3 regions of the Arthrobacter sp. SPT-J7 genome follow, and region 2 is predicted to be linked to each of the others. Evidence: riboswitches for the same ligand, from Rfam matches in the RefSeq annotation. Region 2 holds a riboswitch; each other region holds the start of a gene.

Region 1 (4,338 bases), on a different contig from region 2:
CTTATCCCATCTGGACCGACGGCTGGGACGAGACGGTGCAGTACTTGCAGCGCGGCCAGCCTGACGCTGCCGTGGAAAGGCTCCGCCGGACGTTCTGGATCCTCGCCGAAGAACTGGCGCCGGAGAGTTCGTAGCCGGTCTGCGGGTCTGCCGGGAGGCGGCCCGGTGAGGGGATAAGGTGAAACCCGGCCGAAATGCTTCGGCCGTCCCCGCCCGGCCGCTCGACCCCATGGACCAAGCTTGACCTCGACCGCACAACAGACTGCCGATACCCAACCGCGGGACCGCTTCCGCTCCAACCCCAGCCCGGCACCCCGGAAGCCCAGCCCGTTTGCGGGCCGCCTGACAGTGCTCGCCGGCATCCTCTTGCTCGCGCTGAGCCTGCGGCTGGCCGTTTCCGGCGTCTCGCCGGTGCTGGCAGACATGGCTGCGGATCTGCCGTTCGGTACCGCCTCCACCGGCGTGTTGGGCATGCTGCCCACCGCGGCCTTCGCCGCCGCCGGGTTCGCCGTGCCGGTACTGCTGCGGAGGCTCGGGTTGGAACACCTGTTGCTGGTGGCAATTCTCATGGCCGCGGTCGGTCAACTCGGCCGGGCGATGGCCTCCGACGTGCCGTCGTTCCTGGTCCTGTCCGGCGTGACCATGGCCGGCTACGGCATCGGCAACATCCTGATGCCGCCGCTGGTGAAGCGTTATTTCCCAGACCGGATCGGCCTTGTCACGGCGCTCTACGTGACGCTGCTGGCGGTCAGCACCGCGCTCAGCCCGCTGCTGGCCGTGCCGCTTGAGCAGGCTGCCGGCTGGCGTTTCTCGATCGGGGTCTGGGCGGCCGTGAGCGTGGCGGCCCTTGTGCCGTGGCTGGTGACTGCGTGGACGGAGCATTCCCGGCGCAAAATTTCCCGCCTGGTGCTGCAGCCCTATCGCCCCGGCGGTTTGGACCCGCTTCAGCCGGCTCACGGCGACGGCGCACGGCCGCCGCTGGGCCATGCCGCGGCGGACCCGGCGGGTGTTGGCGGAGCGAGTGCAACCGGTCCCGCGCCGGGTGACGGGGGAGCGGCCACAGCCGCAGCCACCACTACCAGCACGACGGCGGTGCGCGTCTGGCGATCGCCGCTCGCCTGGGGTTTGGCCCTGGTGTTCGCCGGGACCTCGTCCAATACCTTTGCCATGTTTACCTGGCTCCCGCCGCTGCTGGTGGACAGCGGGATGCTGCCGCCGATGGCCGGCACCATGCTGGCCTACTACGCCATCCTGGCCCTGCCGACCAGCCTGTTGGTGCCGCTGATCGCGGCGCGGTTGCGCAATCCGCTGGGCCTGGGCCTGCTCTTCATCGGCTTCTACGTGGCCGGGTACGCCGGCCTGCTGCTCTCGCCGTCGTTCGGTACCTGGCTCTGGATCACCTTGGCCGGCTTGGGCCAGGGCACCTTCGCCCTGGCTTTGCTGCTGGTCAACCTCCGCACCCGAACCACCGCCGGCGCCGGAGCGCTGTCCGGGTTCGCGCAAGGGATCGGCTACACCGTCGCCTGCGCCGGCCCGCTGGCCTTCGGACTGCTGCGCGACGTCAGCGGCGGCTGGGGTGCGTCCTTCGGCCTGTTGGGCGCTGCCCTGCTTCTCCTGGCGGTCGGCCTGGTCATCGTGGGGCGCCCCCGGTATCTGGAGGATTCCCTCCGGAACTGAAGCGGCGGCCCGTTCCGCGGCCAGCCGGGCGCCGGTAGGCTGACGGCAGAGTCCGCCACGAGGAGGCGCCATGAAGTTCAATGACCTGCTGGCCGATGCCTACGGGCGGATCCAGGAACGCGTCCACCACGTGCTGGAAGGCTTGGACGCCGACCAGTTGGCTGCCCAACCCGGCGGCGACAGCAACTCGATCGGCTGGCTGGTCTGGCACCTGACCCGCATCCAGGACGACCACATAGCTGACGTCGCCGGTACCCAGCAGTACTGGCTTGCCGGCTGGTCGAAGCGCTTCAACCTGCCGCTGGCCGAGAAGGACCATGGTTTCGGCCACACGCCCGAACAAGTCGCGGCGGTGCGGGTGGAATCGGCCGACTTGCTCCGCGACTATTACGACGACGTGCATGCCGGCACGCTGGCCTACCTGGCCGGACTCACCGAGGACGATCTGGACCGGATTGTCGACACCCGGTGGGACCCGCACGTGAAGCTGGGCGTCCGGTTGGTCAGCGTGATGGACGACTGCATGGAACACATCGGCCAGGCCGCGTACGTGAAGGGCATGCTCGCCCGCGGCGAAGTCTAGGAACCGTCACCACCTTGTTGCCCGGGGGTGGCTCGACTACCATTCAAGGAGTTAGAAACAACTGCATACAGCCTTCGACATGCGGCGGGAGAGTCCTGCTGAGCACTAGGTCAGCAGGCGCCGTAGGAGCAATACCTCCCCAGGAATCTCTCAGGCCCCTGTACCGCCGCGAAGAGGCAACTCTGGAAAGCAGCCGGACCGTTCGTGGACCGGCTCACCGACGGTGCAAGCAGGAACCGGCTCCCGTGCCGTCCTGCGGAATCTCTCAGGTTCAGCCACAGAGCGGGGAGGAACCCTTCACTACCGGCATGGCCACCCCATGGCGGAGATTAACTGGAGTTCCTCAATGACGGCTAAAGCCAACCTTGCCACCCGGCCCGGCAGCACTTCCTTCGCAGACCGCCACATCGGCCCGCGCCGGAACGACGCGGAAGTCATGCTCAAGCAGTTGGGCTACGCAAGTGTCGACGATCTCGTGGACGCTGCGGTGCCCGCAGACATCCGCCAACAGGAACCGCTTGCCCTGCCCGAGGCGCGCAGCGAGGCCCAGGTCCTAGGCGACCTGCGGGCCCTGGCTGCCAAGAACGTGATGGCCGTGCAGATGATCGGCCAAGGCTACTACGACACCATCACTCCGCCAGTGATCCGCCGCAACGTCGTGGAGGACCCGGCCTGGTACACCGCCTACACCCCGTACCAGCCGGAGATCTCGCAGGGCCGGCTGGAAGCGCTGCTGAACTTCCAGACCATGGTGCAGGACCTGACCGCACTGCCGATCGCCAACGCCTCGCTGCTGGACGAAGCCACCGCGGTGGCCGAAGCCGTGCTGTTGATGCGCCGCTCTAACAAGGCCAAGGCCGCCGGCAAGACCGTGCTGGACGCGGACCTGCTGCCGCAGACCATCGCCGTCGTCAAGGGCCGGGCCAAGGCGCTGGACTTCGAGGTAGAGGTGGCTGATCTTTCCGCCGGGCTGCCTGAGGGCGACATTTCCGGCATCGTGCTGCAGCAGCCGGGAGCCTCCGGCCGGATCTTCGACCACGCTCCGGTGATCGCGCAGGCCAAGGAACGCGGCGCCTTGGTCACCGTGGCCGCGGACCTGCTGGCCCTGACCCTGATCACGCCGCCGGGCGAGCAGGGGGCGGACATCGCCGTCGGCAATACCCAGCGTTTCGGCGTCCCGCTGTTCTTCGGCGGCCCGCATGCGGCCTACATGGCGGTGCGCAAGGGACTTGAGCGTTCGCTGCCCGGCCGCCTGGTGGGTGTCTCCAAGGACGACGCCGGCCGCCCCGCCTACCGCCTGGCGCTGCAGACCCGCGAGCAGCACATCCGCCGCGAGAAGGCCACCTCCAACATCTGCACCGCGCAGGCGCTGCTCGCCGTGGTGGCCAGCATGTACGCGGTCTACCACGGCCCCGAGGGGCTGAAGGCAATCGCGGAGCACGCCAACCAGGCCGCCCGCACCCTCGCCGGGGTGCTCACCGGCGCCGGCTTCAGCCTGGCCGCCGACCAGTTCTTCGACACGCTCACGGTCAAGGCGCCGGGCAAGGCCGCGGAGATCGTCGCGGCCGCCGAGGCCAAGGGCGTGAACCTGCGCCATATCGACGCCGACCAGGTGGGCATTTCCACCGATGAAACAACGACGGCGGAGCACCTCGCCTTGGTTGCGGAGGCGTTCGGCGTGGAGGACGCAGCCGGCAAGATTGCCGAGGCCGCTGCCGGGCCGCGCTTTGAGCTGCCGGAAGACCTGCTGCGCAGCTCGTCCTACCTGGACCACCCCGTGTTCCACAGCTACCGCTCGGAGACCCGGATGCTGCGCTACCTTCGCCGGCTGTCCGACCGCGATCTGGCGCTGGACCGGACCATGATCCCGCTGGGCTCCTGCACCATGAAGCTGAATGCCACGGCGGAAATGGAAGCGATGACCTGGCCGGAATTTGCCTCCATCCACCCGTTCGCTCCCGCCAGCCAGACGGCCGGCTGGCGCGAACTGATCGCCGACCTGGAGGAACGCCTCGCCGCGATCACCGGCTACGCGGGCGTTTCCATCCAGCCCAATGCCGGCTCGCAGGGCGAATACG
Region 2 (4,338 bases):
CCTCTCCCAGTGGCGACGCCGGCCGCTTCCAAGCCAAGGCCGGCGATGTTCGCGGGCCAGCCGACAGCCATGATCACTGTACCCACCTGTGCCGAGTGCGCGCCGTCCTCGCCATGCCAGCGGATCCTAAGGCCGCCGTCGTGCTCCTCAATGCCGTCCACACCACGAATGCCGACGTTCACGTGCACGCCCCGGGAGCGGAAACCTTCCGTGACCGCCATGGAGACGTCGTCATCCTCAGTGGTGAGGATGCGCGGTGCGAGGTCCAAAAGGGTAACCTGCGATCCAAGGGCATCGAAGATCGTAGCCAGCTGCGCCCCGGTGTGCCCGCCGCCAATGATGGCGACGGAGCCGGGAAGTTCAGGAAGGTCCAATACTTCGTGAGGAAGTGCGGCGTGGTCGGCGCCCGGGATAGGGAGCCTCCGTGCACTGCCGCCTACGCACAGGATGATGGAAGCGGCGGTGACCACTCGTCCGTCAATCGACACTTCCTGCGGCCCGGTAAACTTCGCCTCCCCTTCAAGGAAGGTGATCTGCAGTTGTCGCATAGTGCCGCTGTACGCCTTGGCATCCAGCACGCGGTCTACGGTTGCGCGGACCCGGCGGACCAGTTGCGGCCAGTCCACCGCAGGCTCGTGCACCACAATCCCGTAGTCCCGGGCAGTGCGCACTTCCCGGTACAGCCGGGCCGTTTTCGCCAGCACACGCGTGGGCACACAACCCGAGTTTACGCACGTGCCGCCCAACCGGGCACGCTCGACGACGGCGGTGCGTGCCCCCAGCTCCGCTGCCCGTGTTGCTGCGGCCATGCCCGCCGGCCCGGCGCCGATCACCAGCACATCAAAATCCATAACGGCCTCCCTGGCACCATCCTGCCCCATGGGTAGGCATTGCGTCAGGGTCACATAGGAACTGCTACTGCTGGCTTTGGTCAATAACGCAGAAGCGGTTCCCGTCCGGATCGGCGAGCACCACGAAGTCGGAGTCCTCCGGATACAGGTCCCAGCCGACCCTCTGGGCACCGAGCGAGATCAGACGTTCCACCTCTGCTGCCTGATCGTCCGCATACAAATCCATGTGGATGCGGGGGTGGTCCTGCACGGGCGTTTGGCTCAGCATGAGTGCCAACTGCGCTCCCGGGCCTGACGCCGGCACGAGAATTACCCAGCTCTCATCGCCGGGCTCACGGGGGACGTAGCCGAGGGCGGCGTGCCAAAAAGCTGTAGCGTGGGCGACGTCATTGACGCCAAGAACGGTGCTGCCGATGGTCAACATCCGCCCAGCCTAGTCACCGACGCCGTCGTCTGTCCCGGGCTGCGGGGCAGCTATTGGCAGCACCGCTACACTCGCCTCCATGGGGGAAAACAACACACCTGACGCACATAAAACGCCGAAACTTGCCCGCCTCCGCGAAGCCGTCCTGCCGATAGCGGCCCTCGCCGTGGTGCTGGTGGGGTGCTTCGTCGCGTGGAACAACAGCCGGAATGTCAGCTTTGGCTGGTTCGCCTACGCGCCGCTGAGCAACGAGCCCTTCAGCGGAAGCGGCTTGGCATTCGTTACGCCAGGGACGCGGGCAGGCCTGGCAATCGCCGTCGCGGGTTTGCTCGTCCTGGCATTCTGGGCCGGGTACCGCATCGGCACAAAAGCCAGCACCAAGAACCCCCGACCTGTCCTCAGGTGAGGGCATGACGGCGGCTCCTCCCGCCGTCGTGATCCCGCCTGCAAAGCGGACCGTTTTGCATCCGGCCCCCTAACCCGGTATGGTGTGAGCCGTGTCACCCACCAGTGACGCGTGCTTATGATCTGCGGCGGGAGAGTCCTGCCGGTACGTTCTGCAGGCGCCGTAGGAGCAAATCCTCCCCAGGAATCTCTCAGGCCCACGTACCGCCGCGGCAAGGCAACTCTGGAAAGCAGTCCGGGCAACCGGGCTCACCGACGGTGCAAGTGGCGTCCTGCCGGCAGCAGGGCAACGCAAAACTCTCAGGTCCAATACAGAGCGGGGAGGAACCCGAATCAACGTGGTGCTTAGGCACCATCTGAATTATGGAGTTCCTCTCATGACGGTTCATTCGTCCCCAACCACCTTCGCGGACCGCCATATCGGCGCGCGCCGCCAGTCCGATGTCGACACGATGCTGAAGGCCGTCGGCTACGACAGCCTCGATGGCCTCGTCGACAGCGCGGTCCCCGATTCCATCCGCCAGGACAAGCCCCTCACCCTCGAGGCCGCCCTGAGCGAAGTCCAGGTCCTCGCCGAGTTGCGCAAGCTTGCCGGCAAGAACAAAATTGCCGTGCAGATGATCGGCCAGGGCTACCACGACACCGTGACCCCGCCGGTGATCCGCCGCAACATCCTCGAAGCCCCTGCCTGGTACACCGCGTACACCCCGTACCAGCCGGAAATCTCGCAGGGCCGGCTCGAAGCGCTGCTGAACTTCCAGACCATGGTCCAGGACCTCACCGCGCTCCCGGTGGCCAACGCGTCCCTGCTCGACGAAGCCACCGCCGTCGCCGAAGCCGTGCTGCTGATGCGCCGCGCCAACAAGTCCAAGACCGCCAGGGACGGCAAGACCGTCCTCGACGCCGACCTCCTCCCGCAGACCATCGCCATCGTGCTTGGCCGCGCCGAAGCCCTCGGCTTCGAGGTGGAGATCGCCGACCTCACCAACGGACTGTCCGGCGGCGACATCAACGGCGTCGTTCTCCAGCAGCCCGGCGTCTCCGGCCGGGTCTGGGACCAGTCCGCAATCATCGCTGAGGCAAAAAACCGCGGCGCCCTGGTCACCGTCGCCGCCGACCTCCTGGCCCTCACCCTCATCACCCCGCCGGGCGAGCAGGGCGCGGACATCGCCGTCGGCTCCACCCAGCGCTTTGGCGTGCCGCTGTTCTTTGGGGGACCGCACGCCGCCTACATGGCCGTCCGCCAGGGCATGGAACGCACCCTCCCGGGCCGCATCGTGGGCGTTTCCAAGGACGACGCCGGTGTCCCCGCCTACCGCCTGGCCCTGCAGACCCGCGAGCAGCACATCCGCCGCGAGAAGGCCACCTCCAACATCTGCACCGCGCAGGCCCTGCTCGCCATCGTCTCGTCCTTCTACGCCGTCTACCACGGCCCCGACGGCCTGAAGGCGATCGCCGAAGCCGTCCACAACAACGCCCGTGCCTTGGCCACCACGCTGAGGATCGCAGGCCGTGAACTGGTGTCCGACACCTTCTTCGACACCCTCACCGTCCGCGTGCCCGGCAAGGCTGCGAAGGTCATCACTGCCGCCGAAGCAGGCGGCATCAACCTGCGCCTCATCGATGCGGACACAGTTGGCGTGTCAGTTGATGAAACCACGACGCCGGAGGTTCTCTCCGCGGTGGCCGTCGCCTTTGGTGCCGGTCCGGTTGTTGAGGCTGCCGGGTTTGGGCTGCCGGAGTCCGTGCTGCGCAGCTCCACGTATCTGCAGCACCCGGTGTTCAACACCCACCGGTCCGAAACCCAGCTGCTGCGCTACATCCGCCGCCTCTCGGACCGGGATCTCGCGCTGGACCGCACCATGATTCCCCTCGGCTCCTGCACGATGAAGCTGAATGCCACGGCCGAGATGGAAGCCATTTCCTGGCCGGAGTTCGCCTCGATCCACCCCTTCGCTCCTGACTCCCAGACCGAGGGCTGGCGCGAACTCATTGCCGGCCTGGAATCCGACCTCGCCGAAATCACCGGCTACGACCAGGTGTCCATCCAGCCCAACGCCGGTTCCCAGGGCGAACTCGCAGGTTTGCTGGCGATCCGCGGCTACCACCACTCCCGCGGCGACCAGCAGCGCAACGTCTGCCTGATCCCGGCCTCCGCTCACGGCACCAACGCCGCGTCCGCAGTCCTCGCAGGCATGAAGGTGGTTGTGGTGGCCACCGCCGCTGACGGCACCATCGACCACGCCGACCTTCAGGCCAAGATCGAGGCCCACAAGGACGTCCTCTCGGCCATCATGATCACCTACCCGTCCACTCACGGGGTGTACGACTCGGATGTGCGCGAGGTCTGTGATGCCATCCACGCTGCCGGCGGACAGGTGTACGTGGACGGCGCGAACCTGAACGCCCTCGTCGGTTTGGCACAGCCGGGCAAGTTCGGCGGCGACGTGTCCCACCTGAACCTGCACAAGACATTCTGCATCCCGCACGGGGGCGGTGGACCCGGCGTCGGACCTGTTGCTGCGAAGGCGCACCTCGCGCCGTTTATGCCGGGAGACGCCAACAAGGCCGCACAAGATTCTGGCCCTGCCGGACAAAAAGGCGTGGCGATCTCCGCTTCCCGCTTCGGTTCGGCCGGCGTGCTGCCGATTTCGTGGG
Region 3 (4,338 bases), on a different contig from region 2:
CGAAGGCGGAGCCGGCGGCATGCCGGACGGCGTCGGCCAAGGGCGCCGGCAAGCCAGCCGCAAGTTCCATTGCCCCCGCCAGGGTTTCGCTGGCATGCGCAGTCCCCTGGCCGGCGGCGGCCTCGACCGCCGCGGCAGGAAGCTGCAGGTTCTGCTGGTAGGAGGCGGTCAGTATGGAGCCCAGGACGGCCGTCCCCAGCAGGGCGCCCACCTCATAGCCTGTCTCCGAGATCGCCGAGGCTGCCCCCGATTTTTCAGCCGGGACGCTGCCAAGGATGAGGTCATTGGAGATCGTTTCGGCCGTTCCCACGCCCAGGGCAAGGACCAGCAGGGCGGCGAGCAGCAGTGCCGGACCGTTGGCATGGTCGCCGAACGTCACCATGCTGTAGCCTGCGGCGCTCATGGCCAGACCGGTGCCCACCACGAAACCCGGCCGGACCTTTCGCACTACGGGCACCACCGCGAGGCCCGCCACAACGGTTGCCACCAGCGCCGGAATCATTGCCGTTCCCGCAGCTGAAGGGGACATGCCCTCAAGGAGCTGAAGGTGCTGGGCCAGGAAGAGAATGAAGCCGTTGAAGGAGAACAGGGCCAAGACGTTGGCCGTGATGGCCATGCTGAACACCCGGTTGCGGAACAGGGACATGTCCAGCAGCGGGTTCTTCAGCCGCTGCTGCCGCCGGACAAAGGTGGCACCCATTGCCAGGCCGAATGCCAGGGTGCCCAGGGCCAGCGGTCCGGCTCCTTCGGTGGCGAACTCCTTGATGCCGTAGACCACCGGAACCATGGTGAGCAGCGAGAGCGGGATGCTCGGCCCATCCACCCGCCCAGGTGTCGGGTCTTTGGACTCCGGGATGAATGCGGGTCCGAAGGCCAGCAGGGGCAGCATGATGGGCACGGCCACCAGCAGTACTGCTCCCCACCAGAACTGCTCAACGAGCCAGCCGCCAAAGATTGGGCCCAGGGCGGCGCCGCCGGAAAACCCGGCGGCCCAGATGGCAATGGCCAGCCGCCGACGGTTGGGATCCACAAAAATGTTGCGGATCAGGGACAGCGTGGAGGGCATCAGCATGGCGCCGAAGAAACCCAGGGCTGCGCGGCCGGCAATCAGCCAGCCGGCGCTGGGGGCGAAGGCTGTTACTGCTGATACGGCTGCAAAGCCAATGCTGCCGATGATGAGGAGCCGCCGGCGTCCAATCCGGTCGCCCAGGCTGCCCATGGCCACGAGCAATCCGGCCAGAGCCAGCGGATAGGCGTCCACAATCCACAGCAGCTCCACTCCCGAGGTGCCCAGCGCACTCGCGATCGCGGGCAGCGCGAAGGCCAGGGCGGTATTGTCCACGGCCACGAGGAGGACCGGGAACATCAGCAGCCCGAGCGCAAGCCAGTCGTGCCGCGTGCCCCTTGCCGGGTCTGCGGCGGTCGGGGGAGTGCGGGTACGTGCTTGCTGGGAGGAGGTGGACGTTGTCACGCGATAACTATACCGTCCAGACGGTATAGTTAAGAAATCAACTGCTGGAGATGCATGATGGGAAGCATGCCCCGAAAACCCGTAGCGCGAGATGCAGTACTCGATGCCTTTGAAGAGCTCCTGATCGATGTGGGCGAGAGGGCGGCGACGCTGGACGCCGTGGCGAAGCGGGCCGGCGTATCAAAGGGCGGCCTGCTGTACCACTTCCCCAACAAGGAAGCGCTGATCACCGCCACCCTGGAGCGGTTGGACCGGCTGGCAGGAGAAGACCTCGCCGCCATGGCGGCCGCCCCCGAGGGGGCCGCGGCCTACTTCATCCGGTCATCCCTCTGGTCTGATACCCCGATGGACCGTTCTTTTGTAGCTGTGACGCGACTCGCCGAGGTGGCCCACGAGGATGCCCGCCGCCGCTTCGCAGTCATCCAGCAGCAATGGCTGGACCTGATCGGCAAGGACGTGGGCGCGGTGATGGCAAAGGCCGTGCTTTATATGGGGGATGGGTTGTACTTCAACGCCATGTGGGAAAGCGGGCCGTCCGGAAACGCCGGCGACAGGCAGGCGGAGGTCGACGAACTCCTGGCCGCCGTAGAGAGGCTCAGAGGCTAGCCAGTATTTGCTCCTGAGCCCGCGGCGTAGGAGAATTACTCCATGTGTGGGCCGTTGCCGGCCGCCAGGAAAACCCAAATGAATAGCCTTTGATCTGCGGCGGGAGAGTTCTGCCAGAAGGTACAAGCAGGCGCCGTAGGAGCAATACCTCCCCAGGAATCTCACAGGCCCATGTACCGCCGCGGCGAGGCAACTCTGGAAAGTAGCAGGCTGTCCGCCTGGCATCCGGTTCCACGGATACTTGGACTGCTGTGCTCACCGACGGTGCAAGCGGGGCCAGCGGATGCAGGCAACGCGGAAACTCTCAGGTCCAATACAGAGCGGGGAGGAACCCGAATCGATGCGGCGTACCCTGATGCCGCCTTAGCTATGGAGTTCCCCGTGACTGTATCTCCGGCCCCCGCCTCTCCGGCTATTGCCGCCCCGGCTGCTGCCACCTTCGTTGACCGCCATATCGGTGCCCGCCGCGAGGCCGACGTCGACACCATGCTCAAGGCCGTGGGCTACGACACCGTGGACGCGCTGGTGGATACCGCCGTTCCCAAGGACATCCGCCAGGACTCCGCACTGGAGCTGACGGGCGCGCTGAGCGAGGTGGAGGCGCTCGCTGAACTGCGCGGGCTGGCCGCCAAGAACAAGACCGCCGTTCAGATGATCGGCCAGGGCTACTACGACACCATCACGCCGCCGGTGATCCGCCGCAATATCCTCGAGGGTCCGGCCTGGTACACCGCGTACACGCCCTACCAGCCCGAGATTTCCCAGGGCCGGCTCGAAGCGCTGCTCAACTTCCAGACCATGGTCCAGGACCTGGTGGGCCTGCCCATCGCCAACGCCTCCCTGCTGGATGAAGCCACGGCCGTGGCCGAGGCCGTGCTGATGATGCGCCGGGCGAATAAAAACAAAGACGTGCGCGACGGCAAGACGGTGCTGGACTCCGACTGCCTGCCGCAGACCATCGCCATCGTGAAGGGCCGTGCCGAGGCACTCGGCTTCGAGGTTGAGGTCGCGGACCTCTCAACGGGACTGCCCGACGGCGCCATCAACGGCGTCGTCCTGCAGCAGCCCGGGGCTTCCGGCCGGGTGTTTGACCACACCACTGTGATCGCCGACGCCAAGGAGCGCGGTGCCCTGGTAACCGTTGCGGCCGACCTGCTCGCCCTGACCCTCATCACGCCTCCCGGTGAGCAGGGCGCGGACATCGCCGTCGGCTCGGCGCAGCGCTTCGGTGTCCCGCTGTTTTACGGCGGCCCGCACGCCGCCTATATGGCAGTCCAGAAAGGCTTGGAACGCTCCATGCCCGGCAGGCTGGTGGGCGTCTCCAAAGACTCAGCAGGGACCCCGGCATACCGCCTTGCCCTGCAAACCCGCGAGCAGCACATCCGCCGCGAGAAGGCCACCTCCAACATCTGCACAGCGCAGGCCCTGCTGGCCATCGTGGCCTCGATGTACGCCGTCTACCACGGACCCGAGGGGCTGAAGGCGATTGCGCAGTCCGCCCACGCACATGCCAGGACCCTTGCCGCTTCGCTCAAGACCGCCGGCCTGGAGGTAGTGCACACCAGCTTCTTCGACACCGTCACGGTCTCCGTTCCCGGCAAGGCGGCGGGCATCATCGCCGCAGCAGAGGCCAAGGGCATCAACCTGCGCAGCATCGACGCGGACACGGTGGGCTTCTCCACTGATGAAACGACAACCCGGGAAATTGTCGACGGCGTCCTCGCCGCCTTTGGGGCAGGGCTGGTTGAGGTGACGGACGGGTTCGGCCTGGATGCCGCCGTCCAACGCTCCTCCGACTTCCTGCAGCACCCGGTGTTCAACACCTACCGTTCGGAAACACAGCTCCTCCGCTACATCCGCAAGCTCAGCGACCGGGACCTGGCGCTGGACCGCACTATGATTCCCCTCGGCTCCTGCACGATGAAGCTGAATGCCACGGCCGAGATGGAAGCCATCTCCTGGCCCGAGTTCGCCTCGATCCACCCGTTCGCCCCGGACTCGCAGACCGAAGGCTGGCGCGAACTGATCGCGGACCTGGAAGCGCAGCTCACCGAGATCACGGGCTACGACCAGGTGTCCATCCAGCCCAACGCCGGTTCCCAGGGCGAGCTCGCCGGTTTGCTGGCGATCCGCGGCTACCACCACTCACGCGGTGACCAGCAGCGCAACGTCTGCCTCATTCCCGCTTCGGCGCACGGCACCAACGCCGCTTCCGCTGTTCTTGCGGGTATGAAGGTGGTTGTGGTGGCTACCGCCGCTGA

What was found. A riboswitch is a leader RNA that binds a small molecule or an ion and turns the genes downstream of it on or off. The one in region 2 is predicted to bind glycine.
Region 1: another riboswitch for glycine. It lies ahead of gcvP (aminomethyl-transferring glycine dehydrogenase); the one in region 2 lies ahead of gcvP (aminomethyl-transferring glycine dehydrogenase).
Region 3: another riboswitch for glycine. It lies ahead of gcvP (aminomethyl-transferring glycine dehydrogenase); the one in region 2 lies ahead of gcvP (aminomethyl-transferring glycine dehydrogenase).

Annotation. Positions count from the first base shown of each region.
Region 1 covers NZ_JBNHFF010000001.1:573,575-577,912, forward strand. The annotation lists gene AC5RWX_RS02690 (GntR family transcriptional regulator) at 1-134, shown strand, start outside; gene AC5RWX_RS02695 (MFS transporter) at 241-1,677, shown strand; gene AC5RWX_RS02700 (mycothiol transferase) at 1,748-2,260, shown strand; glycine riboswitch at 2,336-2,436, shown strand; gene gcvP (aminomethyl-transferring glycine dehydrogenase) at 2,607-4,338, shown strand, end outside.
Region 2 covers NZ_JBNHFF010000034.1:14,475-18,812, reverse strand. The annotation lists gene AC5RWX_RS20445 (dihydrolipoyl dehydrogenase family protein) at 1-851, opposite strand, end outside; gene AC5RWX_RS20440 (VOC family protein) at 916-1,275, opposite strand; gene AC5RWX_RS20435 (hypothetical protein) at 1,355-1,681, shown strand; glycine riboswitch at 1,800-1,897, shown strand; glycine riboswitch at 1,899-2,005, shown strand; gene gcvP (aminomethyl-transferring glycine dehydrogenase) at 2,058-4,338, shown strand, end outside.
Region 3 covers NZ_JBNHFF010000124.1:659-4,996, reverse strand. The annotation lists gene AC5RWX_RS26280 (MFS transporter) at 1-1,471, opposite strand, end outside; gene AC5RWX_RS26275 (TetR/AcrR family transcriptional regulator) at 1,538-2,077, shown strand; glycine riboswitch at 2,168-2,266, shown strand; partial or broken gene gcvP (aminomethyl-transferring glycine dehydrogenase) at 2,447-4,338, shown strand, end outside.